DNA from 4 places in the Citrobacter sp. MNAZ 1397 genome. Region 1 is predicted to be linked to each of the others. Evidence: predicted binding sites of a transcription regulator. Region 1 holds the regulator's gene; each other region holds the start of a gene.

Region 1 (8,133 bases):
TGATCCCCGATATGCAGACATTACCACCGTCAATAGAATATCAACTCACCGAACATGGCGGTCACGTGGGGTTTGTGGGCGGCACGTTACTGCGCCCGGAAATGTGGCTGGAAAAGCGCATCCCCGACTGGCTGCACACTTATCTGGAAAGCTAAATGATTATTCCCTGGCAGGATCTGGCGCCTGAGACGCTCGACAACCTGATTGAAAGCTTTGTCTTGCGTGAAGGCACCGATTATGGTGAACATGAGCGCTCACTCGAACAAAAGGTCGCCGATGTGAGACGGCAACTGAAAAACGGCGAAGCCGTGCTGGTGTGGTCAGAACTGCACGAAACCGTCAACATTATGCCGCGCTCGCAGTTTCACGAGTAACGCACTGACGGCTGGCTTCGTTTACAACAATGGGTTACTCAGGGAGCTGCTATGTCCGCTAAACATCCGGTTATTGCCGTAACAGGTTCCAGCGGTGCGGGAACCACTACCACCAGCCTCGCGTTTCGCAAAATCTTTGCTCAACTGAATTTGCATGCCGCCGAGGTCGAAGGTGACAGTTTTCACCGCTATACCCGCCCTGAGATGGACATGGCAATCCGTAAAGCCCGGGATTTAGGCCGACATATCAGCTATTTTGGCCCGGAAGCGAATGACTTCGGGCTGCTGGAACAGACGTTTATTGAGTACGGACAAACCGGTAAAGGCCAGGCGCGAAAATATCTGCATACCTATGATGAAGCCGTTCCCTGGAATCAGGTTCCCGGCACTTTCACCCCCTGGCAACCCTTGCCAGAGCCAACAGATGTGCTTTTTTATGAAGGGTTACACGGCGGCGTGGTGACGCCACAGCATGATGTCGCCCGCCATGTCGATCTGCTGGTGGGCGTGGTTCCGATCGTTAACCTTGAGTGGATTCAAAAGCTGGTGCGTGATACCAGTGAGCGCGGCCATTCCCGTGAGGCGGTAATGGATTCAGTGGTGCGTTCGATGGAAGATTATATCAACTTCCTTACTCCCCAGTTTTCCCGCACCCATATCAACTTCCAGCGTGTGCCGACGGTAGATACCTCCAACCCGTTCGCCGCTAAAGTGATCCCCTCGCTGGATGAAAGCCTGGTGGTTATTCATTTTCGTAATCTGGAAGGGATCGACTATCCCTGGTTGCTGGCAATGCTCCAGGGGTCATTCATTTCGCACATGAACACGCTGGTGGTGCCGGGCGGAAAAATGGGGCTGGCGATGGAGCTTATCATGACGCCGCTGGTACAGCGGCTGATGGAAGGGAAGAAGATTCAATAGCCTTCCGGCGGGACGCAACATCGGCTCCCGCCAGGGTATCCCGGCACGCAGCGCCACCGGGGAAAACGCCTGATGCGCTTCGCTTATCCGGCCTGCGTTCTCAGGCCTCAATCACTTCATACGAGTGCGTGATTTTCACCGCCTTCTCCAGCATTAATGCCACGGAGCAATATTTCTCAGCAGAGAGATCCACCGCACGCGATACAGCCGCTTCTTTCAGCTCTTTGCCGGTCACGATAAAGTGCAAATTGATATGCGTAAACAGACGCGGAGCCTCCTCGCGGCGCTCCGATGTCAGCTTCACTTCGCAGTCTTTCACATCGTGACGGCCTTTTTGCAAGATAGAGACAACATCGATAGCGCTGCATCCCCCCGCCGCCATCAGCACCATTTCCATCGGGCTGGGGGCTTTGTCGCCTGAGTTACCATCCATCAGGATCTGGTGCCCGGACGCAGACTCGCCAAGGAACGTTAAACCTTCTACCCATTTCACACGAGCTTGCATTTTTAATTCACTCCGGAGTTACAATTTTCTTTACAGATTACGCGTACATAAGAAAACGCGCAACGGAAGGCGACCTGCGTCAAGCTGAAGCGAGACACCAGGAGACAGGCGACAAAAGCTATGCTAAAACAATCGGGATGCTACAGTGATACATTGACGTTATGCATGTATGCAGAGGACATCACATATTACAGGCCGCAGGCATGTCTGACGGTCCACTTCCCAGGTATGGGGAAGATAGATTGCAACCCCGGACGCGATATGTGAATCCAGCGTCTGGAGCCAGCTTATAACAGAGGATAACCGCGCATGGTGCTTGGCAAACCGCAAACAGACCCGACTCTCGAATGGTTCTTGTCTCATTGCCACATTCATAAGTACCCGTCGAAGAGCACGCTGATTCACCAGGGTGAAAAAGCGGAAACGTTGTATTACATCGTCAAAGGCTCAGTGGCTGTGCTAATCAAGGATGAAGAAGGTAAAGAGATGATCCTCTCTTACCTTAACCAGGGAGATTTTATCGGTGAACTGGGTCTGTTCGAAGAGGGTCAGGAGCGTAGTGCATGGGTACGCGCCAAAACCGCTTGTGAAGTGGCCGAAATCTCCTACAAAAAATTCCGCCAGTTAATTCAGGTGAACCCGGATATCCTGATGCGTTTGTCTTCCCAGATGGCGCGTCGTCTGCAGGTCACCTCAGAAAAAGTCGGTAACCTCGCCTTCCTTGATGTGACAGGCCGTATCGCACAGACGCTGCTGAATCTGGCAAAACAGCCGGATGCAATGACCCACCCGGACGGTATGCAAATTAAAATTACCCGTCAGGAAATTGGTCAGATCGTCGGTTGCTCCCGCGAAACCGTTGGTCGTATCCTGAAAATGCTGGAAGATCAAAACCTGATCTCCGCGCACGGTAAAACCATCGTCGTGTACGGTACACGTTAATTCTCAAGCGGCGCATCGCCCTTAACGATGCGCCGTTTTTGTCTCTCTTCCCCATGTGGCGCAGGCTGATTTATCACCCCGAAATCAACTATGCACTGCGACAAACGCTGGTGTTATGCCTTCCTGTGGCTGTCGGACTCATTCTGGGCCATTTACAGCAGGGGCTGCTTTTCTCACTCGTTCCCGCCTGTTGCAATATTGCGGGTCTGGATACACCACACAAACGCTTTTTTAAACGTCTGATCATCGGCGGTTCGCTTTTTGCGGGTAGCAGCCTTGCAGTACAACTGCTTCTGGCGCAAGCGCTCCCCCTGCCGATCATTTTGACGGGTCTGACCCTTATCCTGGGCGTAACGGCAGAAATCAGCGCGCTTCACGGACGCCTGCTGCCCGCCTCGCTTATCGCCGCTATCTTCACGTTAAGCCTCGCCGGAAATATGCCTGTCTGGGAACCATTGCTGATTTATGGGTTCGGTACCCTGTGGTACGGCGCGTTTAACGCCTTCTGGTTCTGGCTATGGCGGGAGCAACCGCTACGTGAATCATTGAGCCTGCTGTATCGCCAGTTGGCGGACTATTGCGAAGCGAAATACAGCCTGCTGACGCAACATGTCGATCCAGAAAAAGCCCTCCCCCCGCTGCTGACACGTCAGCAAAAGGCGGTGGATATGATCAGCCAGTGTTATCAACAGTTGCATATGCTGGCGGCGAATAATAACAACGACTACAAGCGGTTACGCCGCGTTTTCCAGGTCGCTCTGGACTTACAGGAACACATTGCCGTTAGTCTGCATCAACCGCAGGAAGTCCAGGAACTGGTAGAACGCAGCCATGCCGAAGAGGTTATCCGCTGGAATGCGCAAACCGTTGCCGCGCGGTTACGGGTTATCGCCGATGATATTCTTTATCATCGCTACCCCAAACGCTTCAATATGGATAAACAAATTGGCGCGCTGGAGAAAATTGCCCGCCAGCACCCGGATAACCCGGTTGGGCAGTTTTGCGCCTGGCATTTCAGCCAGATAGCCCGTGTGCTGCGTACCCAGCGCCCGCTCTATATACGCGATCTGATGGCAGAGAAGCAGCGTCGCTTGCCCCTGATCCCGGCCCTCAAAAGTTATCTCTCGTTGAAATCTTCCGCCTTGCGTAATGCGGCACGCATTAGCGTCATGCTCAGTATTGCCAGCCTGATGGGCAGTGCGCTGCATCTTCCTAAACCCTACTGGATAATGATGACGGTAATGTTTGTTACGCAAAACGGGTATGGTGCGACACGGGTACGCATTCTGCACCGGGCGGCAGGCACCCTGGCCGGGTTGATCATTGCCGGCGCGACACTGCACTACCACGTACCGGAAGGTTTCACGTTGACCGCGATGCTGATCGTGACGCTGGTAAGCTATCTGATTATCCGCAAAAGCTACGGCTGGGCGATGGTGGGCTTTACCCTCACCGCGGTATATACGCTCCAGTTGCTCACCCTGAATGGCGACCAGTTTATCGTTGCCCGTCTTATCGATACGCTGATTGGCTGCCTGATTGCCTTTGGCGGTATGGTCTGGCTGTGGCCTCAATGGCAAAGCGGCCTGCTGCGAAAAAATGCTCATGACGCGCTGGAAACCTACCAGGACGCCATTCGTCTGATCCTGAGCGATGATCCTCAGCCGACTCCGCTGGCCTGGCAGCGCATGCGGGTAAACCAGGCGCACAATGCGCTCTTTAACTCGCTTAATCAGGCCATGCAGGAGCCTGGCTTTGATACGCGCTACCTGGCGGACATGAAACTGTGGGTCACGCACAGTCAGTTTATTGTCGAACATATTAATGCGATGACGACGCTGGCGCGGGAACACACTATGCTCACGCCGGATCTGGCACAGCGTTACCTGCAGTCATGCGAAATTGCCCTGCAACGTTGTCAGCAGCGTCTGGAGTATGATGGTCCGGGAAGTTCAGGGGATGTGAATATTCTGGAGGCGCCGGAGAGCATGACGCATGGCCCTATGAGCACGCTGGAACAACATCTGCAGCGGATCCTGGGGCATCTGAACACCATGCACACCATTTCGTCGGTGGCATGGCGTCAGCGTCCACATCACGGCATTTGGTTAACTCGCCGCTTGCGACCTTAAATGTTAATCACTTTGGCAACTGCTTTCGCGAAGCGCTGCATCCCTTCTTCGATATCACTCTCTTCAATGATAAGCGACGGCGCAAAACGCATCACATCAGGACCGGCATTAAGTACCATCAGCCCTTCATTCGCCGCAGCGTAGAGGAAATCGCGCGCGCGGCCTTTGTACTGCGGTTTCAGCTCCGCACCGACCAGCAGACCCATGCCGCGAATTTCGCTGAACAGGTCGTACTGCGCGTTGATGTCTTGCAGATGTTTGACGAACAGTTCGCGTTTCGTATTTACGCCATTTAAGACTTCTGGTGTATTGATAATATCGAATGCCGCACCGGCAACGGCACAGGCCAGCGGGTTACCGCCATAGGTTGAGCCGTGGGAACCCGGGTGGAACGCGCTGGCGATCTCATGGGTCGTGAGCATGGCGCTTACCGGGAAACCACCGCCAAGCGCTTTGGCGCTGGTCAGGATATCCGGGGTCACACCATAATGCATGTAGGCGAACAAATCGCCGCTGCGTCCCATCCCGCACTGCACTTCATCAAACACCAGCAGCGCGTTGTGTTCATCGCACAGATCACGCAATCCCTGTAAAAACTCCGGCGTTGCCGCCGTCACTCCGCCTTCGCCCTGAATCGGTTCAACCACGACCGCGCAGGTATGATCGTCCATGACCGCTTTCACCGCATGCAGGTCGTTATAGGGCACGTGAATGATATCCGCGGGTTTCGGCCCGAAGCCGTCCGAATATTTCGGTTGACCACCGACGGTCACGGTGAACAGCGAACGACCATGAAACGCATTGTGGAAAGCGATGATTTTGGTTTTATGCGGACTGTGGCGTGTAGATGCATAATAACGCGCCAGTTTGAATGCCGTTTCGTTGGCTTCGGTGCCGGAGTTCATAAACACGACACGTTCAGCAAAAGTGGCGTCGATCAGCTTACGCGCCAGGCGAAGTGCGGGTTCATTCGTAAACACGTTACTGATATGCCACAGCGTTTCGCCCTGCGTTTTTAACGCCTCCACCAGCGCCGGATGGCAATGCCCCAGCGCGGTAACGGCGATGCCCCCCGCAAAATCGACGTACTCTTTCCCCTGCTGATCCCAAACACGGCTACCTTTCCCTTTCACCGGAATAAATTCGGCCGGTGCGAAAATTGGTAAAATGACTTCGTCAAATGTTGCGCGCGTGATTGCACCCTGCTGAGTTGCCATGTAACCCCACCCTTTTTATACAAGAAGTAGAAGTGAAAATATAATCACGAAATATGCATAAAAAATCACTCAATGGCAACTAAAAATCGGCGCGATGCAAAAAGTTATTCAACAACTCATGGCCTTGCTCGCTAAGAATACTTTCCGGGTGAAACTGCACCCCTTCCAGATCCCATTGACGATGGCGAATGCCCATAATCTCTTGCGTCTCGCTCCAGGCGGTCACCTCAAAGCAGTCTGGCAACGAAGGCGGATCGATCAACAGGGAATGGTAGCGGGTAACCGTTAACGGATTATTCAGGCCGCGAAAAACACCCTGCCCGGTATGGGTTACCGGGCAGGTTTTGCCATGCATAACCTGCTTCGCCCGGACAATGCGGGCGCCAAAGACCTGGGCAATGGCCTGGTGACCAAGGCAGACGCCGAGAATCGGCAACGTGCCAGCATAGTGGCGAATAATGTCCAGCGAGATCCCCGATTCATCCGGTGTACAGGGGCCCGGGGATATCACGATTTTTCGAGGGGCAATAGCCGCAATATCCGCCAGGGTGATCTCATCATTACGCCTGACCTCGACCTGCGCGCCCAGTTCGCAAAAGTACTGATACAGGTTCCAGGTAAAAGAGTCGTAATTATCAATAAGCAGGATCATGGCGGCCTCATCATGTTAAGCCGCCCTATTCTACTCAGTTTCGACGGCTTCGCTTACCACTTTGCCAAAGATCTCACACAGCGGTTTTAGCTCGCCCATCGCCCCGGCCTGATTCGCTTTACTCCAGTTTTCCGGGTCAATCCCGCGCCAGTCCAGCCGGTACCCGGCATGCAGCGCAAGCTGTTCGAAGAAAATTCGCTGGGCAATGCCATTGCCAATACGAAAGGGATGCAACACGTTAATTTCACAATAGTAATGGGCCAGTCGCTCAATAAACTCTTCCTTCCCGAGCCCCTGTAGCCACTCTTCGTCTTCAAGCGATTGCATTAACGCATTGCCTTCTTTTTCGATGTATTCGAAATGGCAGAAACGGGTATCCCCCTGATAAATGTCCACTTCGCGCACCTGCCCGGCCCAGTCGAAGACATCCTGGTAAATATGGCGGTGAATGGCGCAAAGATGCGGCAGCCCGCGGGCCAGCGGCCCCAGCTCCAGCGTGGCGGCACGTAACGCCGTGAGTTCCCATGCCGCCTGTTCCAGGCGTTTCGCCTCACGAATACCCAGCGCGTTACGCATTACATTAAGGCCAGGGTAGAGATAAGGATCGCGACCGTCGCCGAATTTATCGCTCATAGTGCCTCCTTAACGCTGCAATCCGCGTCATCGCCTCATCGGGTGTGAGCGTTACCAGCGGGCTTTCAACGCCTTCAAGAAGCCTGCTGGCCTGAAAATTGACATTACGGTCTTGTTCCCAGAGACGGGATTTTTGTCGGTCGGTGAGTTTTTTGGTCATAACGCCTCCCTGATGTCTCGCTCATGTGCCACAAGTATAAGCAGCAATTTCACGTCACGCAGGGAGGAGAACGCGCACAGACCGAACGGCCCGTGCGAGAAAAAGATTATGGCAGGACTTTGGCAGAGAGGATAACAACCGGTTTCGACGGCACATTCTGATAAGGGCCGACGTCGTGGGTTGGAACCTGAGAAATCTTGTCGGCAACATCCATCCCTTTGACAACTTTACCAAATACCGCGTAGCCAAAATCACGTTGGCCGTGGTCCAGGAAGGCGTTATCGGCGACGTTGATGAAGAATTGACTGGTGGCGCTGTCTTTATCTGCCGTACGGGCCATGGAGATGGTACCGCGCGTATTGCGTAAACCGTTGTCCGCTTCGTTTTTGATGGGCGGGTTAGGCTGCTTTTGCTGCATTTGTTCTGTAAAACCACCGCCCTGAACCATAAAACCCGGGATCACGCGGTGAAACGTGGTGTTGTTATAAAAACCGTTATTTACATAATCCACAAAGTTTTTCACCGACACGGGGGCTTTCTGACTGTTCAGCTCCAGTTCGATGTTGCCAGCTGACGTGGTGAGCAGAACATGAGGAT
Region 2 (8,133 bases), on a different contig from region 1:
TTTGATCTCTTCGGAGATCCGCAGGCAATAAGGCACTTTGACGATATAGACACGGTCAAGGAACGCCTCATTGTTTTTGTTATTACGGAACGTGACCCACTCTGATTCGTTGGAGTGCGCAAGGATGATGCCATTAAAGGGCAGGGCAGAAATCCCCTCGGTACCGTTGTAGTTACCTTCCTGGGTAGCGGTCAGCAGGGGGTGCAGTACTTTAATGGGCGCTTTGAACATCTCAACGAATTCCATAATGCCCTGGTTAGCACGGCACAGTGCGCCGGAATAACCATAAGCATCAGGATCGTTTTGCGCGTGGTTTTCCAGTTTACGGATATCCACTTTACCTACCAGTGCAGAGATGTCCTGGTTGTTCTCATCGCCCGGTTCTGTTTTGGCGATGGCAATCTGTTCAAGTACGGATGGCCAGACTTTGACCACGCGGAATTTGGTGATGTCACCGCCGAAATCATGCAGGCGTTTAGCCGCCCACGGCGACATGATGGTGCCGAGGTAACGACGCGGAACGTTGTATTCCTTTTCCAGAATTTGCGCGTCTTCCTGGGGATTAAACAGGCACAGCGGATGGTCATTTACCGGGCTACGTTCGCCATTGGCGCTCAATACGTAGATCGGCACCCGCTGCATTAAGGATTTCAGGCGTTCGGCGAGCGAGGATTTACCGCCACCGACCGGGCCGAGCAAATACAGGATCTGTTTCTTCTCTTCCAGACCCTGGGCGGCGTGTTTGAGATAAGAAACAATTTGCTCGATTGCTTCTTCCATGCCATAGAACTCTTCAAATGCCGGGTATCGTCCAATAACTCGGTTCGAAAAGAGACGGGAAAGCCGTGGCTCCTGGGCAGTATCCACCATCACTGGCTCACCAATGGCCATCAGTAGCCTTTCTGCCGCGTTAGCGTAGGCACTGCGGTCTTGCCGACAGATGGTAAGAAATTCCTGCAGTGTGAACTCTTCGTCCTTGGCAGCTTCATAGCGCTGGCGGTAGTGATCGAATATATTCATGGCATGCCGTCCTTTCGTTTTTTAGCACAGGTAAAGAGCCGTTCATATGAATAGTAGAGGCTCCCGGAAGCGTTAACTGAACGACGCTAAGAGTCATACAGCAACCCTCATGCCAGGTTGCATGTCATTAACAAAATGCGGGTTCGTTAAATCGTCTTCTTATATTTAAGCGTAGATGGCATTTGCAAAACTTGCATGCCGCCTAAAACTAATTTCAATGACATATCAATAACTCATCCATAAAAGCTTTCTTTTGTGATAAGCCTTCCACTCTCAAATCACAGCGGCTTCATAAAACAGTAAGCCCCCTGTCATATACAGACCACAGGCTATAGGGTTTAGTTTTGTAATGATTAAGTAAAAAAATTTGGGATGACTGTCCTGGACGGTTAAACTTCACTCCGCCGATTATTGACTACAGGAATTAATGGACTGTGATGAAACTCAAACTCCTGGCACTGGGCGTGCTGATCGCTTCTTCTACATTTGCTGCCAGCGCCGAAAGCAATTTCTCCCTGGGCGCGGGTGTGGGCGTGGTAGAGACGCCGTATAAACAGTACGACAATAAAGCCTATCCGATTCCGGTTATTACCTATGAAAGCGATGACTTCTGGTTTCGTGGTTTAGGCGGTGGCTACTACCTGTGGAAGGATCAGGCCGACCAACTCTCTGTCTTCGCTGCCTACTCGCCCTGGAGCTTTAAGCCGGGTGACAGTGACAATAATCAACTGCGTCAATTGAATAAACGTAAGTCAACCGCAGTGGCGGGGCTTTCTTATATCCATAACACCGAATATGGCTTTCTGCGTACGTCACTGGCAGGCGATGTGCTTGATAACAGTAATGGTGTGACATGGGATTTGGCCTGGTTGTATCGCTATACCAATGGTGGTCTGACGCTGACGCCGGGCATCGGCGTTGAATGGAACAGCGATAATCAAAACGAGTACTATTATGGTGTATCGCGCGCGGAATCGCGTCGCAGCGGCCTTAATAGTTACGATCCGGACAATGGCTGGAGCCCTTACCTGGAACTTACCGCCAGCTATCGTTTGACAGATAACTGGAGTGTTTACGGCACCGGGCGCTTCACCCATCTGTCTGATGAAATCAAAGACAGTCCGATGGTGGATAAATCCTGGGCCGGATTGTTATCCACAGGGGTAACGTATCGTTTTTGATTGTGCTTTTTTATAGTGCAATCTGTGCATCAAAACAGGGCTATTGGCCCTGTTTTGCTTTACGGTGGTGCATTTAGCGCAGGAGGATGATATGGCTCAGAGAAATGTAGTCTTCGCGGGCGAAGTGGCGCTGCCTGCTATTGGTCAGGGTACCTGGTATATGGGGGAAAATGACCGTCAGCGCAGTAAAGAGGTGGATGCACTACGGGCGGGCATTGACGCGGGGCTCAGGCTCATCGATACGGCGGAAATGTACGCAGACGGTGGGGCAGAAGAGGTGGTTGGTGAGGCACTCCAGGGGGGCTTACGCGACAACATCTATCTGGTTTCGAAAGTCTATCCATGGAATGCCGGCGGTAAAAAGGCGATTGCGGCCTGTGAGGCCAGCCTGCGCCGTCTGAAAACCGACTATCTGGATCTCTATCTGCTGCACTGGCGTGGCAATTTCTCGCTGGCCGAAACGGTCGATGTGATGGAGACCCTGATTGAACAGGGCAAAATCCGCCGCTGGGGCGTATCGAATCTCGACTATGCCGATATGCAAGAACTCTGGCAGGTGCAGGGTGGTAAAGCCTGTGTGACCGATCAGGTGCTTTACCATCTGGGTTCGCGCGGGATCGAATATGATCTGCTGCCCTGGTGTCAGGAACAACAGATGCCGGTAATGGCTTATTGCCCTCTGGCACAGGCTGGTCGCCTGCGGGACGGATTGATGAATAACAGCGTGGTGACCGATATTGCCCGCGCCCACAACGCGACGGCGGCGCAAATTCTGCTGGCATGGGTTATTAGTCACAAAGGGGTGATGGCGATTCCAAAGGCGGGCACTGTGGCGCATGCGCAGGAAAATGCCGCTGCGTTGGATATTACCCTGACGCAAGAGGATCTGGGACGCCTGAATGACGCATTTCCGGCGCCGGGCCGTAAAACACCGCTGGACGTGGTGTAATAAAGGAAAGGGTCTCTCTCCCGTGCGGGGAGAGAGACTGAAGCATTAGCGTTTGATGACGCGAATCGTCTGAGACAGGCGAGACGGTTTTTCTTCGGTGGTTTTTTGCGGCGCGGTCGCGCAGGCAGACTCAACGCAGACAAAGGTTTTATAACCATCATCCGGCATATCGGTCATGCTGGCGGAGAGTGCCGGACCCGGGTTCCATGCGACCACATTTTTATGATGATGGTGGATCACTTCAATGGTGCGGTTCAGCGCACTGTCATGAATCACGCTGCAGGCTTCCGGGTTCAGATAGACGCGATCGGTACGATCCGGGAAGGTCTGCACGCCATCGGTCAATGCATCTTCTTGCGCGTTGTTCACTTTATCAATAAAACGATCGCCCAGGCCGCTGACTTTTACAGCATGGATATCGCCAACGTTGAAATAGGTATGCAGTGCTGAGGTGGTTTCAAAATCACCGTGCGCTTCCAGTTCGATTTCGCACGTTTTACCCAATTTATAGCGGGCAAACAGCGTGAACTCATGCGGCCAGTATTGGCGGGATGCTTCGCTGCTGTGCAGCTCAAATGTCAGCACAACGCCATTGTCGTCTTCATTATGTGCTTTCAGTGTCCATGCCAGATTACGGGCGAAGCCGTGAGCAGGCAGACCCTGTTGCGCTGCCGGACCAAACCAGGGCCAGCAGATCGGTACGCCGCCGCGCAGCGCTACGCCGTTTTTGAACGGCGTGTTGCCGCTCAACCACAGTGCTTCGTCTTCACCCTGCGGTTTCCAGGAGAGCAGATGCGCCCCCTGCAAAGCAAAAGAGGCTTTAACTTGTGGGTGATCGATAACGATAACCTCCAGTTCATCCATCAGGCGGCGAGAGAGGGTGGAGGTAATTTGTTCAACAACCGGGAGAGCAAAAATTTTGTTTATCATGGTGCAATCCTTCGTTTAGCAAGACACAAAATCATGAAAGCTGCATCAGGACGGCAAGTCTGGGGGAGAGCCGGGAACACAGACGTTTCTGTGGCCAGTATCCGCGAGCAGCGCCAGTGAGGAAGCAGCTTTCAGGATGACGCGAAACATAAAAAAAGGCGACCGAAGTCGCCTTTATAGATCAATTTCTCATCCCAACTTATTTGGAGATGTGAGCGATCAGGTCCAGAACTTTGTTAGAGTAGCCGGTTTCGTTGTCGTACCAGGATACCAGTTTCACGAAGTTGTCGTTCAGTGCGATACCTGCTTTAGCATCGAACACGGAAGTGCAAACTTCGCCGTTGAAATCGGTAGAGACAACGTCGTCTTCGGTGTAACCCAGAACGCCTTTCATTGCGCCTTCAGAAGCCGCTTTGATTGCTTTCTTGATTTCTTCGTAGGACGCTGCTTTTTCCAGACGAACGGTCAGGTCAACAACAGATACGTTCGGAGTCGGAACGCGGAACGCCATACCAGTCAGTTTGCCATTCAGTTCCGGCAGTACTTTACCTACAGCTTTAGCTGCACCGGTAGAGGACGGGATGATGTTCTGTGCTGCGCCACGGCCGCCGCGCCAGTCTTTGTGAGACGGGCCATCAACGGTTTTCTGAGTAGCGGTAGTCGCGTGAACAGTGGTCATCAGACCTTCGATGATGCCGAAGTTGTCATTGATAACTTTTGCCAGCGGTGCCAGGCAGTTAGTGGTGCAGGATGCGTTAGAAACGATGTCCTGGCCAGCATAAGTTTCGAAGTTAGCGCCACGAACGAACATCGGGGTGTTGTCTTTGGAAGGACCAGTCAGAACAACTTTTTTCGCACCAGCAGTGATGTGTTTACGTGCAGTTTCGTCGGTCAGGAAGATACCGGTAGCTTCTGCTACTACGTCAACGCCGATTTCGTTCCATTTCAGGTTAGCCGGATCTTTTTCAGCAGTAACACGGATGGTTTTGCCGTTAACAACCAGATGGCCGTCTTTGACTTCTACGGTACCGTTGAAACGGCCGTGAGTAGAGTCATATTTCAGCATGTAAGCCATGTATTCTGCGTCTAACAGATCGTTGATACCAACGATTTCGATGTCAGAACGTTCCTGAGCAGCACGGAAAACAATGCGACCGATACGGCCAAAACCGTTGATACCTACTTTGATAGTCATATATTCCACCAGCTATTTGTTAGTGAATAAAAGGTTGGCTGTAAAATTACAAAAACCTTACGCAGCGTCAAGCGGAATCGTGTCAATCATTGCGACAAATCAATCCTCCGCATAACCTTTGTTCGACTGACTCGTCTCACTCTTCCTATGAGCATGCTCCCCTTATGGGGACGCCGCCCCGAATTTTAAAGGTCATGCAGGATAAAAATGTGAGAGTGATCACAATTACCCGCCCGGGAATTCGCAGCAAGTAAGTTTAGATCAAAAGTTATCACTTCATTGTTAATGTTTTGTTAGAATCGAAGGGAAGTTGTACGAATTCTTACCGCGAGATGTGAGCCTATGACGACGAAATCCTCTCAGGATGACCTGAAACAAAATCTGACAGAGATGCAATTCTATGTGACGCAAGATCACGGTACCGAACCGCCTTTTACAGGTCGTCTTTTACACAACAAGCGTGAAGGCGTGTACCACTGTCTGGTATGCGACGCGCCGCTGTTTCATTCGCAGACCAAATATGATTCAGGTTGCGGCTGGCCGAGTTTTTTCGAGCCGGTAAGTGAAGAGTCTATCCGTTACCTTAATGATTACTCGCACGGCATGCAGCGCGTTGAAATTCGTTGCGGTAATTGTGACGCGCATCTGGGACATGTTTTCCCGGATGGACCACAACCGACCGGTGAACGTTATTGCGTAAATTCCGCCTCTTTGAGTTTTACCGACGATGAAAACGGCGATCGGACTCAGGGATGAGGAATCGATTCAGCTATTATTCCACTGGAGTTAATTTAGCATGGATTTCGAACAAGTCATTAACAGTATGACGCCGGACATCTACCAGCGTCTGGTTACCGCTGTTGAATTGGGCAAGTGGCCGGACGGTGTTGCGCTGACGGTGGAACAAAAAGAGAACAGCCTGCAACTGGTCATGCTTTGGCAGGCCCGCCATAACACCGACGCGCAACATATGACCATCGACACCCACGGACAGATGGTGATGAAGAGCAAGCAACAACTGAAAGAAGACTTTGGTATTGCGCCGAAGCCGATTGCGACGCTGAAAATGCAATAACACCCTTGATAAGCGGCGAGGCCATAGCGCTTCGCCCGCATTTTTGTCCTTCCTGTTTTACCCTCCTTTTCACTCCTTACTTACTCTTGATGGCCTCGTCGCAAAAATCTGTTTTTTCCACACATTAATCTGTTTTTATTAATCTGTTGATTTTAATGAGTTTTGTTGATTCTTCGTGCCCGCATTTGTGATCTGCGTTGGGTAATACAGAATAAAATCTGTGTTTAGCAGATTTAAAGTTGACTTCAAAAATGCATGGCGCGAATAATATCCTCACTGAAACAGATGAAATCACTGAGGAGCAAGCGATGAAAGCATTAGCGCGTTTCGGCAAGGCATTTGGCGGTTACAAGATGATTGACGTACCTGAGCCTGTGTGCGGCCCGGATGATGTCGTCATTGAAATCAAAGCCGCAGCGATCTGCGGTGCGGATATGAAACATTACAAAGTCGACAGCGGTTCCGATGTTTTTAACTCAATCCGCGGCCATGAATTTGCCGGACGCATCTGTAAAACCGGGGCAAACGTGAAGGACTGGAAAGTCGGCCAGCGCGTAGTGTCCGATAACAGCGGCCACGTCTGCGGCGTGTGTCCTGCCTGTGAACAAGGTGATTTTCTGTGTTGTACAGAAAAAGTGAACCTTGGTCTTGATAACAACACCTGGGGTGGCGGTTTTTCGAAATATTGCCTGGTGCCCGGTGAGATCCTGAAAATCCACCGTCGCGCACTGTGGGAGATCCCGGAAGGCGTCGACTACGAAGAAGCGGCAGTTCTCGATCCTATCTGTAATGCTTATAAATCTATCGCCCAACAATCCAAATTCTTGCCCGGCCAGGACGTTGTGGTCATCGGTACCGGACCGCTGGGTCTGTTCTCTGTCCAGATGGCGCGCATTATGGGGGCGGTCAACATTGTGGTCGTCGGGCTGGATGAAGATGTTGATGTTCGTTTCCCGGTAGCCAGAGAGCTCGGCGCAACGGCGGTGGTCAACGGTTCGAAAGAAGACGTTGTTGCCCGTTGCCAGGAGATTTGCGGCAAAGATAACCTCGGGCTGGTGATTGAGTGCTCAGGGGCCAATATCGCGCTGAAACAGTCCATCGAAATGCTGCGACCGAATGGGGAAGTGGTGCGCGTAGGTATGGGCTTCAAACCGCTCGATTTCTCTATTAACGACATCACTGCATGGAACAAGAGCATCATTGGGCACATGGCCTATGACTCCACCTCCTGGCGCAACGCCATTCGCCTGCTGGCCTCCGGTGATATTCAGGTGAAACCGATGATCACCCACCGTATTGGGCTGTCAGAGTGGGAAAAAGGCTTTGACGCGATGGTCGATAAAACGGCAATCAAAGTCATCATGACCTACGACTTCGATTGATAAACCGTTCCTTGTTATTAGCATCACCAATGCGATCTTGTCCTTTATTTTGAATGTTGAAGGAAATAATAAAACAAGACGTCGCGGACGGAATACACGAATACAAAAATTAATGCTTTATTTCGTGAGGAATATCTTATGGGAAACACAATTGAAAAACCCAATTGTGGGGCAAGACTCGACCGTCTTCCGGACAGCCACTGGCATTATACTATGTTTGGGATGGTGGCTTTCGGATTATTAGTTTGCTGGAGTAACGCCGTTGGTGGGTTAATTCTGGCGCAGTTAAAAGAGCTCGGATGGACAGATAATTCAACGACCGCAACCTTTTCTGCTATTACCACGGCGGGGATGTTCGCCGGGGCATTAATTGGCGGCATCATTGGCGATAAAATTGGCCG
Region 3 (8,133 bases), on a different contig from region 1:
CCAAGAGCGAACGAAATCAAGAAAGGTATGGTGCTGAACTACAACGGCAAGCTGCTGATTGTAAAGAACATTGATATTCAGTCACCGAGCGCCCGCGGCGCAGCAACCCTTTACAAAATGCGTTTCTCCGATGTGCGCACCGGCCTGAAAGTCGAAGAGCGTTTCAAAGGCGACGATATCGTCGATACCGTGACCCTGACACGCCGTTTCGTTGACTTCTCCTATGTTGATGGCAACGAATACGTGTTTATGGATAAAGAAGATTACACGCCTTACACCTTCACGAAAGAGCAGATCGAAGAAGAGCTGCTGTTTATCCCGGAAGGCGGTATGCCGGATATGCAGGTGCTGACCTGGGATGGTCAACTGCTGGCGCTGGAGCTGCCGCAGACCGTTGATCTGGAAATTGTTGAAACGGCACCAGGTATCAAAGGCGCGTCAGCAAGTTCACGCACCAAACCGGCGACCATGAGCACCGGTCTGGTGATTCAGGTTCCGGAATACCTGACCACCGGCGAGAAAATCCGTATTCATATCGAAGAAAGCCGTTATATGGGCCGTGCGGACTAAGTCAGCCCATTAAAGTAAAAAAGGACAGTGAAAACTGTCCTTTTTTTATCTCAGCATGAAGCTAACGGATTATAACAGATCGCGGAACAGGGTTTTCTTAAGTGCCAGTTCCACGCCACGCACTTCCGCCATCCCTTTCAGACGACCAATTGCGGAATAACCCGGATTGGTTTTCTTACGCAGGTCATCAAGCATCTGATGACCGTGATCCGGACGGAACGGAATCGGACGCAGATCGCCCGCCTTCTTACGGCGCTGTTCTTCACTCAGGATCGCCGCCACAACCGATACCATATCTACATCGCCCTGCAGGTGTGCAGCTTCATGGAAGGTTTTCGGGTTATCTTCACGGCAAGTAGAACGCAGGTGCGTGAAGTGAATGCGATCGCCGAAAGTCTCAATCATATTCACCAGGTCGTTATCGGCACGTACGCCATAGGAGCCAGTGCACATGGTGAAACCGTTATTGATGCTATCAACCGCGTTTTTCAGCCAGTGCATATCCTCAATGGTAGAGACAATACGCGGCAGGCCGAGGATTGGACGCGGCGGATCGTCCGGGTGTACCGCCAGACGCACGCCAACTTCTTCTGCCACAGCGACAATCGCGCGCAGGAAGTAAGCCATATTTTCGCGCAACTGATCTTTGCTAATGCCATCGTACTCCGCCAGACGGGCACGGAACTGATCCAGCGTATACCCCTCTTCCGCGCCTGGCAGGCCAGCAATAATATTGCGCGTCAGTTTTTCAATTTCAGCGGCACTCATGGCTTCAAAATAGGCCCGCGCCTGCTGCTGTTCTTCTTCGGTATAATCAGCCTGCGCGCCATCACGCTTGAGGATGTAAAGTTCAAATGCGGCAAAAGCAATCTGATCGAAACGCAGCGCTTTTGAACCGTCCGGCAGTTCATATTCCAGATCGGTACGCGTCCAGTCGAGGATCGGCATAAAGTTGTAGCACACGGTATCGATGCCACAGGCTGCCAGGTTACGAATGCTTTGCTGATAGTTGGCAATCCAGGTGTCATACTGTCCCGTGTGCGTTTTGATATCTTCATGCACAGGAATACTTTCGACCACCGACCAGGTCAGCCCTTTTTCAGCCAGCAAGGCCTGACGCTGCTTAATTTCTTCTACCGGCCAGACCTGACCGTTTGGAATATGGTGCAGTGCCGTCACGACACCCGTTGCGCCAGCCTGACGCACATCATCTAATGAAACCGGATCGTTCGGTCCGTACCAACGCCAGGTTTGTTCCATCGCCTTTCCCCTTAAAGTTGTTATACCAATACAGCAAAGATTATGACGACTACCATACATGTTTAACGAATAGGGTCAAACGCCGCCATAACAATGATTGATCCAGCTCACATTACCCGGATATTTCAGGCACACCAATTCAATTTGCTGTCATATAACTTTACACTGCACTTTGTTAATTAATGGTTAAACAGGTGTATTCAATGCAAACAATTGCCTCCGTAACGCTGCCTGAAACGGTGCAGTTACCTCAGTATGATCGCCGTTCATTACGTTCGCGCATTGTTCATTTCGGTTTTGGCGCCTTTCACCGCGCGCATCAGGCGTTGTTGACTGACCGTGTGTTGAATGCGCAGGGGGGTGACTGGGGAATATGTGAGATTAGCCTGTTCAGCGGCGACCAGCTTATGGCGCAATTGCGCGCACAGGATCATCTCTACACTGTGCTGGAAAAAGGGGCAGAAGGTAATAAAGCCTACGTCGTTGGCGCGGTTAACGAATGTCTGAATGCCAGACTGGACTCGCTGTCAGCCATTATTGAAAAGTTTTGCGAACCGCAGGTGGCCATTGTTTCGCTGACCATTACTGAGAAAGGCTACTGCATCGACCCCGCAACCGGCAAACTGGACCTTACTCAGCCGCGTATTGCCCATGATTTGCAGGAGCCTTGCGAACCGCACTCCGCACCGGGCATTCTGGTTGAAGCGCTCTCGCGTCGACGTGAACGCGGCCTGCCCGCCTTTACCGTCTTGTCTTGCGACAATATTCCGGATAACGGTCATATCGTGAAAAACGCGGTGCTGGGTATGGCGCAGACCCGTTCCACTGAGCTGGCGCAGTGGATTGACACGCATGTCAGTTTTCCGTCAACCATGGTTGACCGTATCGTACCTGCCGCGACCGACGAATCACTGGCGGAAATCGCCGCTGAATTGGGTGTTGCCGATCCCTGCGCCATCAGCTGCGAGCCCTATATTCAGTGGGTCATTGAAGACAACTTTGTTGCCGGTCGCCCGCAATGGGAAGTGGCAGGCGTACAACTGGTACAAGACGTTCGCCCGTGGGAACAGATGAAACTGCGTATGCTGAACGGTAGCCATTCGTTCCTGGCGTATCTGGGATATCTGGCCGGCTTTGCCCATATTAGCGACTGTATGCAGGATGAGGTATTTCGCCGTGCCGCACGCCAGTTGATGCTTGGCGAACAGGCCCCGACGCTTAAGATTACCGGCGTGGATCTCAACGCCTACGCGGATAACCTGATTGCCCGCTTTTCCAACCCGGCGCTCAAACACCGTACCTGGCAGATAGCGATGGACGGGAGTCAGAAACTGCCGCAGCGTATGCTCGATAGTGTACGCGTACATTTGCAGCGCGAAAGCCGCTGGCCGTTGCTGGCGCTCGGCATCGCAGGCTGGATGCGCTATGTCAGCGGAACGGACGATGCAGGCGTAGCCATTGATGTGCGTGATCCTCTGGCCGACAAGATACGTGCTATCGTCGAGACCAGCAGTGAAAAAGAACGCGTGGGCGCATTGCTGGCGCTGAGTGAAATCTTTGGTACTGATTTACCTGCAGATCCGCGCTTCGTGGATGGGATCGAAAGCGCGTGGCAACAGTTGTGCTCGCAAGGGGCGCATCAGGCAGTACGTAGCGCCCTGCAGATTTAACATTTTCTGCCATTAAAAGGGGCGGAAAGTGCTTTATCCGCTCCTGCCCTTCTCTTTTTAGTCAATTTTCGTCAGGATTATTGCACTTATTATTGTGCGTAATTCTGGAGTGAACGTGACGAAAACGAATCTGATTACTGGCTTTCTTGGCAGCGGGAAGACCACGTCCATTCTCCATATGCTGGCAAATAAAGAGCCCAACGAGAAATGGGCCGTCCTGGTCAATGAATTTGGCGAAGTAGGTATCGACGGCGCATTACTGGCAGACAGTGGCGCCTTGTTAAAAGAGATCCCCGGCGGATGCATGTGCTGCGTAAACGGTCTGCCAATGCAAGTTGGCCTCAATACGCTACTGCGCCAGGGAAAACCCGATCGTTTACTGATTGAACCCACTGGCCTCGGGCATCCAAAACAGATTCTCGATATGCTCACCGCCCCCGTCTATGAGCCGTGGATCGATCTGCGCGCTACCCTGTGTCTCATCGACCCACGCCAGTTGCTGGATGAGAAAGTGACGGGCAATGAAAACTTTCGCGATCAGCTGGCGTCGGCTGACATTATTGTCGCGAATAAACAAGACCGCGCCAGCGCCGGGAGCCAGCAAGCGCTGGAAGCATGGTGGCAGCAACATGGCGGCGACCGTCTACGTATCAACGCCACACAGGGCAACATTCCCGTGTCGCTGCTGGATAACCCACGCCGCAATCTGCGCACACTTCCAGCCAGTGCCGAACATCACCACCACACCGGCGAAAGAAAAGGCCTGGCAGCGTTAAGTTTGCCGGAGCATCAGCGCTGGCGACGCAGCCTCAACAGTGGTCAGGGCCACCATGCGTGCGGCTGGATCTTTGATGCGGAGACGCAGTTTGACACCATTGGTTTGCTTGAGTGGGCACGCCTTGCGCCCGTGGAACGCGTCAAGGGTGTAATGCGCATTCCCGAGGGGCTGGTGCGCATTAATCGCCAGGGGCTGGATCTGCATATTGAGACGCAAAACGTCGCGCCGCCCGACAGCCGAATTGAGCTCATCACCGCCTCCGAAGCGGACTGGAATGCCTTGCAGGCCAGTTTGTTGAAGCTTCGTTTAGGTTAAGGACACTACTGTTTTGCCCGTGTTGTTTAAAAATGGTTAAAGATGAAGACTCGTTTACCTCTTATTTTTTTGCTTAATCTCGCTGGATTTGCGCTGTTCCTGTCATGGTATCTGCCAGTCAATCATGGATTCTGGTTTCCGCTGGATGCGGCAATTTTCCACTTCTTTAATAACGGCCTCGTTGAGAGTCGTGCTTTCCTGTGGCTGGTCGCGCTGACCAACAACCGCGCTTTTGACGCCTGCTCGCTTATTGCGATGGGCTGCCTGATGCTGTCGTTCTGGTTGCGTGAAGACCGCGTAGGACGTCGTCGTATTCTCATCATTGGCCTGACGATGTTGCTTTTCGCGGTGGTTATTAATCAGCTTGCGCAATTACTTATTCCCGTTAAACGCGAAAGCCCAACACTATTTTTTAACGGTATTCATCGGGTCAGCGAATTACTGAATTTCCCGACCAAAGACGCCTCCAAAGACAGTTTCCCGGGCGATCATGGTATGATGTTGCTTATTTTTTCTGCGATCATGTTGCGGTATTTCGGTAAAAAAGCGTTCGGCATTGCCCTGATTATAGTTGTGGTTTTCGCCTTCCCACGCGTGATGATTGGCGCTCACTGGTTTACCGATATTGCCGTTGGCTCTCTTTCTGTGGCGTTGATTGGTCTGCCCTGGTGCCTTATGACATCACTTAGCGACAAAATAATTAGCCTGTTTGATCGTTACCTACCGGGCAATTAAACAACTTTTATACACTTTAATAACACGATTGAACGTTAATCATCAGGGATCGTTTTCGATCCCTGACGCAAATTTGCCGAAATTTCGTGTTTTCTGTCATCACGCTGTCATAACAATCACTATTCAAATGAGTGAGTTGCATGATTTTTAACCCAAATTGCCGTTTTTTTAGCCATTCCTGATAATTAACTTTCTGTATCATAATTTCTTATAAAAAATCACAGAAAAGCGCTCGCAATGCCGGAGGTGATAGGGTAATCTCGGGTCTGCTTTGAGCAAATGAGCGATTATTTTCATAAAGAATAAATTTGTGCGTTCACCCACAGATTTGACCACTGGTAATTGTCTCATTGCATACAGGTAATTACTCTCGCTGCGTTGGCATTTTTTATAACGATATTTATCGTTAAGGACTTCAAGGGAAAATAATTAACATGGTCAAATCTCAGCCGATTTTGAGATATATCTTGCGGGCGATTCCCGCGGTAGCAGTGGCGGTTCTGTTATCAGCTTGTTCAACAAATACCGCGAAGAACATGCATTCTGAGACGCATGCTGTGGGCGAAGATATCTCTTCACTGCAAGCCTCTCAGGATGAATTTGAAAATATGGTGCGTAATCTGGATGTGAAAAATCGCATCCTCGATCAATATGCTGACTGGAAGGGTGTGCGTTACCGCTTAGGCGGCGACACTAAGAAAGGTATTGATTGTTCCGGCTTCGTCCAGCGCACTTTCCGTGAGCAGTTTGGTTTAGAATTACCGCGTTCAACCTACGAACAGCAGGAAATGGGTAAATCGGTATCACGCACCAGTTTGCGTACCGGTGACCTGGTGTTGTTCAGGGCAGGGTCGACGGGTCGCCATGTAGGTATCTACATTGGCAATAACCAGTTTGTCCATGCTTCGACCAGTAGCGGTGTGGTAATTTCCAGCATGGATGAACCGTACTGGAAGAAACGCTACAACGAAGCGCGCCGTATACTGTCCCGCAGCTAACGCATGTTTTCGTCGGTTATCCCTTGGCTGACGCGAAACGATAAAAGAACACTGCTTCGGCGGTGTTTTTTTATGCTCAATTTTCTTGCATGTTTATATGTCTCATTCAGTCTTTCCAGGCTATATTCCTGGAATATCAGACAGATCAAACGCCTGGCTTTTTCCGCTCAAATTCGCCAGATATGGATATAAGTGATGTTGACCCGCAACTTTTCCGCCAGCCGGAAAATTCTTCTGTTTAGCCTTCTGGTCGGTCTCTTCGCGGCTATTGCCGTTAGCGGTATTCAGTTTTTAGTCGTTCAAAAAAGACATGAACAAAAGCTGAATGCCGTACTCGCGGGCATGCAGCACTGGCTCACAGACTATTTTAGCGATATCAAAACCACCGCGGAGTCGCTCCAGCCGCTAACGCTCAATGAATGCGCAGATGTCGCCAGCGAGCTGACCTCGCGTGCCGCTTTTAGCATGAATGTTCGCGCATTTTTATTAGTTAAAAACGATAAGGCATTTTGTTCTTCCGCTACGGGCGAGATGCATGTTCCAATGAAAGATCTCTTACCGGAAATTGATCTGAATAAAAACTTTGATATGGTCATCTTATCCGGTACACCAATGATGCCGGATAAACCTGCGATTGCGATGTGGTTCCGCAGCACCTTGCTTGATGACCGCGGCGTTTTTGTCTCACTCAATGTTAACCTTACCCCTTTCCTGCTTTATACCTCACAGCAACAAGAGCTGAGCGGTATTGCCCTCGGTATCGGCAACAACGCGATCTCCACCTTCTCGACAGGTCTTGTCGATCTGCGGGCCGTGAAAACCACGCCGTTTCGCACGGCTCATCTTGCTGGCTTTCCGCTGACCATTCATCTTTATACCGAGAACTGGAAGCCCGAAGACATACAATTTGCCCTGCTGTTTGGCGGCATGATGGGTACACTGGTGGGTTTGCTGACCGCCTGGTATCTGTATATCCGAATGCGTCCTGGCAAAGAGATCCTTACCGCAATTAAACAAAATCAGTTTTATGTGGTGTATCAACCCGTGGTTGATTCCACCGAACTGCGTGTGCGCGGTGTCGAAGTGCTGATGCGCTGGAAACACCCCACCGCCGGCGAAATCCCGCCAGATGCGTTTATCCAGTACGCCGAGGCGCAACAGCTGATTGTGCCGCTGACGCTGCATCTGTTTAAGCTTATTGCCCACGATGCGCCGGTCTTACAAACGCTGCTGCCCCAGGGGGCCAAACTGGGTATCAATATCTCGCCCGGCCATTTGCATGTCGAAAGCTTTGCTGAGGATATTCGCCAGCTTACTCATTCCCTTCCGGACGACTATTTTCGTCTGGTGCTGGAAATCACTGAGCGGGATATGTTGCGCCAGAGTGAGGCGGTGAAATTATTCCAGTGGCTGCATGATGAGGGGTATGAAATTGCGATTGATGATTTCGGCACCGGTCACAGCGCGCTGATCTACCTTGAACGCTTCACCGTAGATTATCTCAAAATCGATCGCGGCTTTGTGAATGCTATCGGCACGGAAACCATCACCTCACCGGTGCTTGATGCCGTTCTGACGCTGGCGAAACGGCTGAACATGGCAACTGTTGCAGAAGGTGTCGAAACGCCGGAACAGGCCCGCTGGTTACGGGAAAATGGCGTTAATTTCATGCAGGGTTACTATTTCAGCCGCCCGATGACACTCGAACAGTTCACGATGTGGCATCCCCCGCAGTTTTCATCACGACTTTAAGCCGTTAATTATTTCACAACGGGCGCCCCCTCCCTTATTATTCAATGAGAAAACG
Region 4 (8,133 bases), on a different contig from region 1:
TACGCTGCTTATTAACACGGGCGATCTGGAAAACAGCGCTGAACGCTTTAGCCAGGAGACCCGGGCGCGCTTTGAAAATCGCGGCGTGGACCCGATGCGCCCCTTGCTGGCGCCTGAGTTGCTGTGGCTGCGGGTAGATGAGTTGTTCAGCGAACTCAAACTCTGGCCTCGCGTGCAACTCAAAACCGAAAACCTGGCGGACAAAGCCGCCAATGTGAACCTCGGCTACCGGACATTGCCGGATTTGGCCGTTCAGGCACAGCAAAAATCACCGCTGGATAATTTGCGCAAATTCCTCGAATCCTTTAGTGGGCCGGTCGTGTTTTCGGTCGAGAGCGAGGGACGTCGTGAAGCGCTGGGAGAACTACTCTCACGTATCAAGGTTGCGCCGAAACGCATTACCCGACTGGATGACGCGCAAGATGCCGGGCGCTATCTGATCATTGGTTCGGCAGAACATGGCTTTATCGACACGCTACGTAACCGCGCGCTGATTTGCGAAAGCGATCTGCTGGGTGAGCGCGTTGCCCGCCGCCGCCAGGATACGCGCCGCACGATTAATCCCGATACGCTGATTCGCAACCTTGCTGAACTGCACCCAGGCCAGCCGGTGGTACACCTGGAACATGGGGTTGGACGCTATGCAGGGATGACCACGCTTGAAGCGGGCGGCATTAAAGGCGAATACCTGATGCTGACTTATGCCGGGGATGCCAAACTCTACGTACCGGTCTCCTCATTGCATCTGATTAGCCGCTATGCCGGGGGCGCGGAGGAGAACGCGCCGCTGCATAAACTGGGCGGTGATGCCTGGGCGCGGGCGCGGCAGAAAGCGGCAGAAAAAGTTCGTGATGTCGCGGCAGAACTGCTGGATATTTACGCTCAACGCGCCGCGAAGTCCGGCTTTGCATTTAAACACGATCGCGAACAGTACCAGCTTTTCTGCGACAGCTTCCCGTTTGAAACCACGCCAGACCAGGCTCAAGCCATTAACGCGGTGTTGAGTGATATGTGCCAGCCACTGGCTATGGACCGCCTGGTCTGCGGCGATGTCGGCTTCGGTAAAACCGAAGTGGCCATGCGCGCCGCCTTCCTTGCCGTCGAAAACAACAAGCAGGTGGCGGTGCTGGTGCCCACTACCCTGCTCGCTCAACAGCATTTCGACAATTTCCGTGACCGCTTCGCCAACTGGCCAGTGCGTGTGGAGATGCTTTCGCGTTTTCGTAGCGCAAAAGAACAGACGCAGGTGCTGGAGCAGGCGGCTGAGGGCAAAATCGATATTCTTATCGGTACCCATAAGTTGCTGCAAAACGACGTGAAGTGGAAAGACCTGGGGCTGCTGATTGTCGATGAAGAACACCGCTTCGGCGTACGTCATAAAGAGCGGATTAAAGCGATGCGCGCAGACGTGGATATCCTCACGCTAACCGCGACGCCAATTCCGCGTACACTCAATATGGCCATGAGCGGTATGCGCGATCTGTCGATTATCGCAACGCCTCCTGCGCGCCGCCTGGCTGTGAAAACATTCGTTCGCGAATACGACAGCCTGGTCGTACGCGAGGCGATACTGCGTGAAGTCCTGCGTGGCGGGCAGGTTTACTACCTTTATAACGACGTCGAAAATATTCAGAAAGCTGCCGACAGACTGGCAGAACTGGTACCGGAAGCACGTATCGCCATCGGCCACGGCCAGATGCGTGAACGCGAACTGGAACGGGTGATGAATGATTTCCACCACCAGCGTTTTAATGTGCTGGTCTGTACCACCATCATCGAAACCGGAATCGACATCCCTACCGCGAACACGATCATTATTGAGCGAGCCGATCACTTTGGCCTGGCGCAACTCCACCAGCTACGTGGGCGCGTGGGTCGTTCACACCACCAGGCCTATGCCTGGCTGCTGACACCACACCCGAAAGCGATGACGACCGATGCACAAAAGCGTCTCGAAGCTATTGCCTCACTGGAGGATTTAGGTGCCGGTTTCGCCCTTGCGACCCATGATCTGGAAATCCGCGGCGCCGGCGAACTGCTGGGAGAAGATCAGAGCGGTTCAATGGAAACCATCGGCTTTTCGCTGTACATGGAGCTGCTGGAAAATGCGGTCGATGCGCTTAAAGCCGGGCGTGAGCCATCGCTTGAAGATCTCACCAGCCAGCAAACGGAAGTCGAACTGAGGATGCCTTCCCTACTGCCGGATGATTTTATTCCCGACGTCAATACCCGCCTCTCTTTCTACAAGCGCATTGCCAGCGCGAAGAGTGAAAATGAGCTCGATGAGATTAAAGTGGAGTTGATTGACCGCTTTGGCCTGCTGCCTGACGCCGCACGAAACCTGCTCGATATTGCGCGGCTGCGTCAACAGGCGCAGAAACTGGGGATTCGTAAGCTTGAAGGGAATGAAAAAGGCGGCTCGATTGAGTTCAATGAAAAAAATCATGTCAATCCCGCATGGCTAATCGGCCTGTTGCAAAAACAGCCAAAACACTTCCGCCTTGACGGCCCGACGCGCCTGAAATTCTTCCAGGAGCTGACGGATCGCAAAACTCGCATGGAGTGGGTTCGTAACTTCATGCGACAGTTGGAAGAGAACGCGATCGCATAGTGTTCTGTGGGCCAGTACCCGTACTGGCCCGGTTATTTTTTGAAATATTTACAAACACTTTGCACTCTTCCAGGACTTCCCGACATTCCCTCCCGCCATAATTCCATTATCTCTATCTGACAAAATAACATTATAATTTACATGGATAATGGTAATGCTTAATAACTCCCGTTTTGTCCTCTGGGCGATTTTCCTCGCCGCCACGCTAGTCTTACCAGCGAAAGCCAATACCTGGCCTTTACCGCCCAACGGTAGTCGGCTGGTCGGTGAAAATCGTTATCACGTGGTAGAAAATGATGGCGGCTCGCTGGAGGCAATTGCCAAAAAATACAATGTCGGTTTCCTGGCTCTGTTGCAGGCGAACCCCGGTGTCGATCCTTATGTTCCGCGCGCAGGCAATGTGCTGACGATCCCGCTACAAACCCTGGTACCAGACGTGCCGCGCGAAGGTATTGTCATTAATCTGGCCGAACTGCGTCTCTACTATTACCCGCCAGGTAAAAACGAAGTCACCGTCTACCCTATCGGAATAGGGCAACTGGGTGGCGATACGCTGACGCCTACGATGGTGACGACCGTTTCCGATAAACGGGCCAATCCGACCTGGACGCCTACAGCCAATATTCGTGCGCGTTATAAAGCCCAGGGGATAGATTTACCGGCGGTCGTCCCTGCCGGGCCGGAAAATCCGATGGGGCACCATGCCATTCGCCTTGCTGCTTACGGTGGTGTCTATCTGATTCATGGAACTAACGCCGATTTTGGCATTGGTATGCGTGTGAGCTCTGGCTGTATCCGTCTGCGTGATAACGACATTGCCACCTTATTCAGGGTTATCACACCCGGTACGCGCGTGAATATTATCAATACACCGATAAAAACATCGGTTGAACCTGACGGCACACGACTTGTAGAAGTGCACCAGCCGCTATCAAAATCCATTGATGACGACCCGAAGACCTTACCGATTGTACTTAATGCCACAATGCAGGCCTTCAAAGACTCACCGCAAAGCGCAAGTGAGGTATTTGAACGTGCGATGGAAGTGCGTTCCGGCATGCCGGTCGATGTCACCCTCCATGACAATGCGCTGCAACAATCCCTTTAATGTCCGGGTAACAAAAAAAGGCCTCGCAGTTGCGAGGCCTTTTTTATGAGGGTTAATTCAGTGGCTTAACTTATTTGTACAGCACTGCCGTGCCATGCAGGGTATCAGAACCGGTCACAGAGGTGATACGGAAAGATTTTGCGCCCATCTCATCAGCTTTTTGAGCCAGTTGATCTTCAACAGAAGAGAGGTTAGCGCCTGCAGAAGCACCAATGATACCGACTTGCTGCTGGCCTGCCGGAGCACTCTGGACTTCAACAGCAGCGAAGCTTGCAAAAGAAAGTGAACTCAGTACGGCAGCGGCAAACAGTGTTTTAACGTTTTTCATGATTTTGTTCCTGTAGCAGATGAAAGAAGCGTCGTAAGCATTAACTTAACGATCGATAGACAAATGATAAGTGTGATCTGCGTCACGCGTCAATACATTTTAATAACGAACGTTAACTAAATTAATAAAATGATATTTATCATATAGATAGAATTTAATCATTTGTGCTATTTTGCCTCTGGTGTCTGACAGCATTTATTTTTATAATGATTGCTCAACAAACCAACAAAGGTTGAACGGCACTATGACCAGTGAAGTCACTTGTACGAAAAAAAGCCGTGGCCGACCGAAAGTGTTCGACAGGGAAGTGGCGCTTGATAAGGCCATGGTATTATTCTGGCAGCATGGCTACGAAGCCACGTCTTTATCTGATCTCGTAGAGGCAACGGGCGCGAAAGCACCGACGCTGTATGCGGAATTTACGAATAAAGAAGGCCTGTTCCGCGCGGTGCTGGATCGCTATATCTCGCTTTTTGCAGCCAAACATGAAGCCCAACTGTTATGCGACGACAAACCGCTGGGACAGGCGTTAAAAGATTACTTCACGGCGGTGGCAAACTGCTTTACCAGCACGGATACTCCGGCGGGCTGTTTTCTGATCAACACCTCCGCGACGCTGGCCGCCTCATCGCAAGCGATTGCCGAAACCATCAAGTCACGCCATGCGCAGCAGGAACAGATGTTGCTCACATTTTTGTTACAACGTCAGGCGCGAGGGGAAATTCCCTCCCACGCGGATGTTCAGGAGCTGGCGCAATTTTTAAGCTGTATTCTGCAGGGCATGTCTATCAGTGCCCGGGAAGGAGCGAGTCGTGAGAAGTTGCTGCAGATTGCGGCAACTACGCTGCGTTTATGGCCCCAGTTGACCACATCCTGATTTGCCTCCCTCCGCAATAATTATCGTTTTCACCTATTATATTAATAGGTGAAAACTGCATGCCATTTTTGCCGTTTTGCTAATATTAAACAGGAATTATTTCGCTGCTAACCATTAGTAGTAAAAGAACCATAAATGTCAGGATGACGGTATAAGCGAACTGTTAGTTCTAACCCTACGCTATCTTATTGTATATACGGAATTATGTACTTTGGCTGACTATTCACATTCAGAAGGAAAATGGAGATGATTTTGCTATTACCATTACTTAAAGTGCTAATAGTAATAACATTGTTATTCGGGCTCTGGGTTGTATGTGGTGGTTCGGTGTTATTCGCGTTTATCTCAGTGGTCATTACCGGCTTTCTGCTCTATCGGCAGCATGATCTTATCTGAATTCTGTGCCTGTAAAAAAGGCTCCTCAGCCTGAGCAATTGAGGAGCCAATGGGTACAGTACTGCTATTTTAGGCCTTGTTATTCAAAATAAGCTGACCGTTGTCATCCAGTGGGATCTGGGTTCCAGGGTCTTTATCCATGCGGATTTTCCCTTGCTGGTCGCCAATTTTATAGGTGACGTCATACCCCAGCATTTTTTCCGATTTGTCATACACCGTTTTACAACGCTGCTCAGTCGTGGTGTAAGTGTCTCTTGCCTGCATTTCGCCCTGGACCTGATTACCGGCGTAGCCACCGCCCAGCGCGCCGACGACCGTGGCGACATCGCGACCACGGCCCCCACCGAACTGATGACCGATAACGCCACCGGCAACCGCGCCCAGTACTGAACCGGTCAGGCGATTTTCATCCTGAACCGGACGGCGATGCGTCATGGTGACATTACGACACTCCTGACGCGGCGTTTTAATGGATTCTTTGATTGGCGTGGCGGAAACCACCTGCGCATACTGCGGCCCGCGATTGAAGACATTCATACTTGCAACCGCTGCGACACCCAGAGCAGCGGCCACGCCAATACCGATACCCGCTAACATTGACTTATTCACAGGATTTCCTCCCTGGTTTGCTATTCGTAACAATTTTGCAACCTGGCAGTGCTATAAGCCAATCGGAATGAGCGGAAAAAAAGAGAAATCAGGCAGGAGAACAGCATGATTCGGAGTTATCCGAGCATATGCTGGCGGTATAGCAGAAGGATGTACTGCTCTCCTGGAATGTAACCCAGGAGAGCAGTAAGCCCCGTTAGTGAAGCTTGAGGCGCGGGCGAATGACACGGTTAATACTGCCGACCAGCATCATTAATCCCGTCTTGAAGTAACCATGCAGCGCAATCTGATGCATACGGTACAGTGAGATATAAACAAAGCGCGCAATACGCCCTTCAATCATCATTGACCCGCGCATCAGGTTACCCATCAGGCTCCCCACGGTGGAGAAGTTGGAAAGTGAAACCAGCGAGCCGTGATCTTTATAGACATAGGACTTCGTCGGTTTCCCTTTCATTTGCGCCAGGATGTTGTGCAGCGCAAGACTCGCCATCTGGTGTGCGGCCTGAGCGCGCGGCGGCACAAAGCCCCCTTCCGGACGCGCGCAGGAGGCACAGTCGCCAATGGCATAAATATCCGCATCACGTGTCGTTTGCAGGGTCGGCTCAACCACCAACTGGTTAATCCGGTTCGTTTCCAGGCCGCCTATTTCTTTCATAAAGTCCGGTGCTTTGATACCGGCTGCCCAGACCATAAGATCGGCTTTAATATATTCGCCATCTTTGGTGTGAAGACCGCCTTCATCGGCGCTGGTGACCATCGTCTGCGTCAGAACACGCACACCCATTTTGGTCAGCTCATTGTGCGCAGCGCCGGAAATACGCGGCGGCAGCGCGGGCAGAATGCGCTCGCCTGCTTCCACCAGCGTGACGTTCAGCGCCTCGTTGGTCAGCCCTTTATAACCGTAACTGTGTAGCTGTTTCACTGCGTTATGTAACTCGGCAGACAGCTCAACACCCGTCGCCCCACCGCCGACAATAGCGATGTTTACTTTGCCGTTCGCCCCCAGGCTGGCAGAGTATTTCAGGAACAGGTTCAGCATCTCCTGATGAAAACGGCGCGCCTGGTGCGGGTTATCAAGGAAAATGCAGTGCTCTTTTACGCCAGGGGTATTGAAGTCGTTTGACGTGCTGCCTAACGCCATCACCAGCGTGTCATACGCCAGCTTACGTTCAGGAACCAGCAGTTCACCTTTCTCGTCACGCAACTCTGCCAGGGTTATCGTTTTCGCGTCGCGATTGATATCAACCACAGAGCCCAACTGGAACTGGAAATGGTGATTACGCGCATGCGCCAGATAGCTCAGCGCATCAACACCTTCATCAAGCGATCCTGTTGCTACTTCATGTAACAGTGGTTTCCACAGGTGGCTATGGTTGCGATCCACCAGCGTAACTTTTGCTTTCTTACCGCGGCCCAATTTTTTACCCAACTGTGTCGCCAGTTCAAGCCCGCCAGCACCACCGCCAACAATCACAATTTTCTTCAATGGTGTAGTCAACGTGACCCCCTCAAAATTATTAACCAATTGTTAATTAAAAGTTATAAATATAACTCTTAATTAACAACAAGTTACATCATGAAAACCAAATTATGTCAGTGAGAATAACATGAACGGTGCATTGGTCATACCAAAATTGATATGCATCAAGTTTTGGTGCTTAAAAGATGAACAAGTGTAGTTGCTCTGAAACACGCTGGTCGAAAACGTGAGCTAAAACCAGTTAACGAAGGGAGCAAAACAAAGCCCGACGAGTGTCGGGCTGAGGAGGATTAACCAAGTGTTTTAAAAGCTTTAATTCGCTGCAGGTGCGGCGAGATATTTTTAAATTTATGCGTCTGTTCTTCGTCCCAGACAATTTCGTAGTAATGGTGCAGAACATCAGACGAACGTTGACTATCCAGCGCTTCATCACGGCGAGACAGGATCGCCAGGCAGCGATCGCGATTTTTCTCGCGAAAATTCGACACACATTTTGTGGCAATGTCGAGGTACTCTTCCGGTCGGTCGATCTTGCCTTCCATGTTTTCAAAGGGGAACAAGTTAGGATTGAACATGACCTGCCGAATGTCGCAAAGGAAACCTATGCGCTCCGCCCAGTATCCTCCCAGCCCCACGCCGCAAATGAGCGGCCGTTCATCCACGTTGAGCTGCAGCATTTTGTCCACCTCTTTTAACAAATGCTGCATATCATGCTTCGGAT

The links. Region 1 encodes CRP, which controls carbon source genes, mostly activating them, when cyclic AMP is high. Its sites were predicted from a motif close to ATGTGANNNNNNTCACAT; they were not measured.
Region 2: the regulator CRP is predicted to act here: its motif matches at 5,483-5,500, upstream of msrB (peptide-methionine (R)-S-oxide reductase MsrB).
Region 3: the regulator CRP is predicted to act here: its motif matches at 1,926-1,943, upstream of L2097_RS01875 (mannitol dehydrogenase family protein).
Region 4: the regulator CRP is predicted to act here: its motif matches at 4,118-4,135, upstream of bhsA (multiple stress resistance protein BhsA).

What each region holds. Positions count from the first base shown of each region.
Region 1 is NZ_JAKIVH010000003.1:418,658-426,790, reverse strand. Features, by position in the region: gene L2097_RS19195 (hydrolase) at 1-155, shown strand, start outside; gene L2097_RS19190 (YheU family protein) at 156-374, shown strand; gene L2097_RS19185 (phosphoribulokinase) at 426-1,295, shown strand; gene L2097_RS19180 (OsmC family protein) at 1,396-1,800, opposite strand; gene crp (cAMP-activated global transcriptional regulator CRP) at 2,110-2,742, shown strand; gene L2097_RS19170 (YccS/YhfK family putative transporter) at 2,796-4,874, shown strand; gene argD (bifunctional acetylornithine/succinyldiaminopimelate transaminase) at 4,871-6,091, opposite strand; gene pabA (aminodeoxychorismate synthase component 2) at 6,171-6,743, opposite strand; gene L2097_RS19155 (putative adenosine monophosphate-protein transferase Fic) at 6,774-7,376, opposite strand; gene ficA (FicA/YhfG family antitoxin) at 7,366-7,536, opposite strand; gene ppiA (peptidylprolyl isomerase A) at 7,643-8,133, opposite strand, start outside.
Region 2 is NZ_JAKIVH010000001.1:921,315-929,447, forward strand. Features, by position in the region: gene yeaG (protein kinase YeaG) at 1-1,020, opposite strand, end outside; gene L2097_RS04205 (MipA/OmpV family protein) at 1,455-2,201, shown strand; gene L2097_RS04210 (aldo/keto reductase) at 2,293-3,150, shown strand; gene L2097_RS04215 (D-hexose-6-phosphate mutarotase) at 3,196-4,080, opposite strand; gene gapA (glyceraldehyde-3-phosphate dehydrogenase) at 4,280-5,275, opposite strand; gene msrB (peptide-methionine (R)-S-oxide reductase MsrB) at 5,618-6,031, shown strand; gene L2097_RS04230 (YeaC family protein) at 6,072-6,350, shown strand; gene L2097_RS04235 (zinc-binding dehydrogenase) at 6,659-7,732, shown strand; gene L2097_RS04240 (MFS transporter) at 7,871-8,133, shown strand, end outside.
Region 3 is NZ_JAKIVH010000001.1:439,673-447,805, reverse strand. Features, by position in the region: gene yeiP (elongation factor P-like protein YeiP) at 1-570, shown strand, start outside; gene uxuA (mannonate dehydratase) at 640-1,830, opposite strand; gene L2097_RS01875 (mannitol dehydrogenase family protein) at 2,034-3,500, shown strand; gene L2097_RS01870 (CobW family GTP-binding protein) at 3,616-4,593, shown strand; gene L2097_RS01865 (phosphatase PAP2 family protein) at 4,636-5,328, shown strand; gene mepS (bifunctional murein DD-endopeptidase/murein LD-carboxypeptidase) at 5,763-6,326, shown strand; gene pdeN (cyclic di-3',5'-guanosine monophosphate phosphodiesterase PdeN) at 6,522-8,078, shown strand.
Region 4 is NZ_JAKIVH010000001.1:864,583-872,715, reverse strand. Features, by position in the region: gene mfd (transcription-repair coupling factor) at 1-2,611, shown strand, start outside; gene ldtC (L,D-transpeptidase LdtC) at 2,766-3,719, shown strand; gene bhsA (multiple stress resistance protein BhsA) at 3,790-4,047, opposite strand; gene L2097_RS03955 (TetR/AcrR family transcriptional regulator) at 4,292-4,924, shown strand; gene L2097_RS03950 (glycine zipper 2TM domain-containing protein) at 5,390-5,929, opposite strand; gene L2097_RS03945 (NAD(P)/FAD-dependent oxidoreductase) at 6,126-7,430, opposite strand; gene ycfP (alpha/beta hydrolase YcfP) at 7,703-8,133, opposite strand, start outside.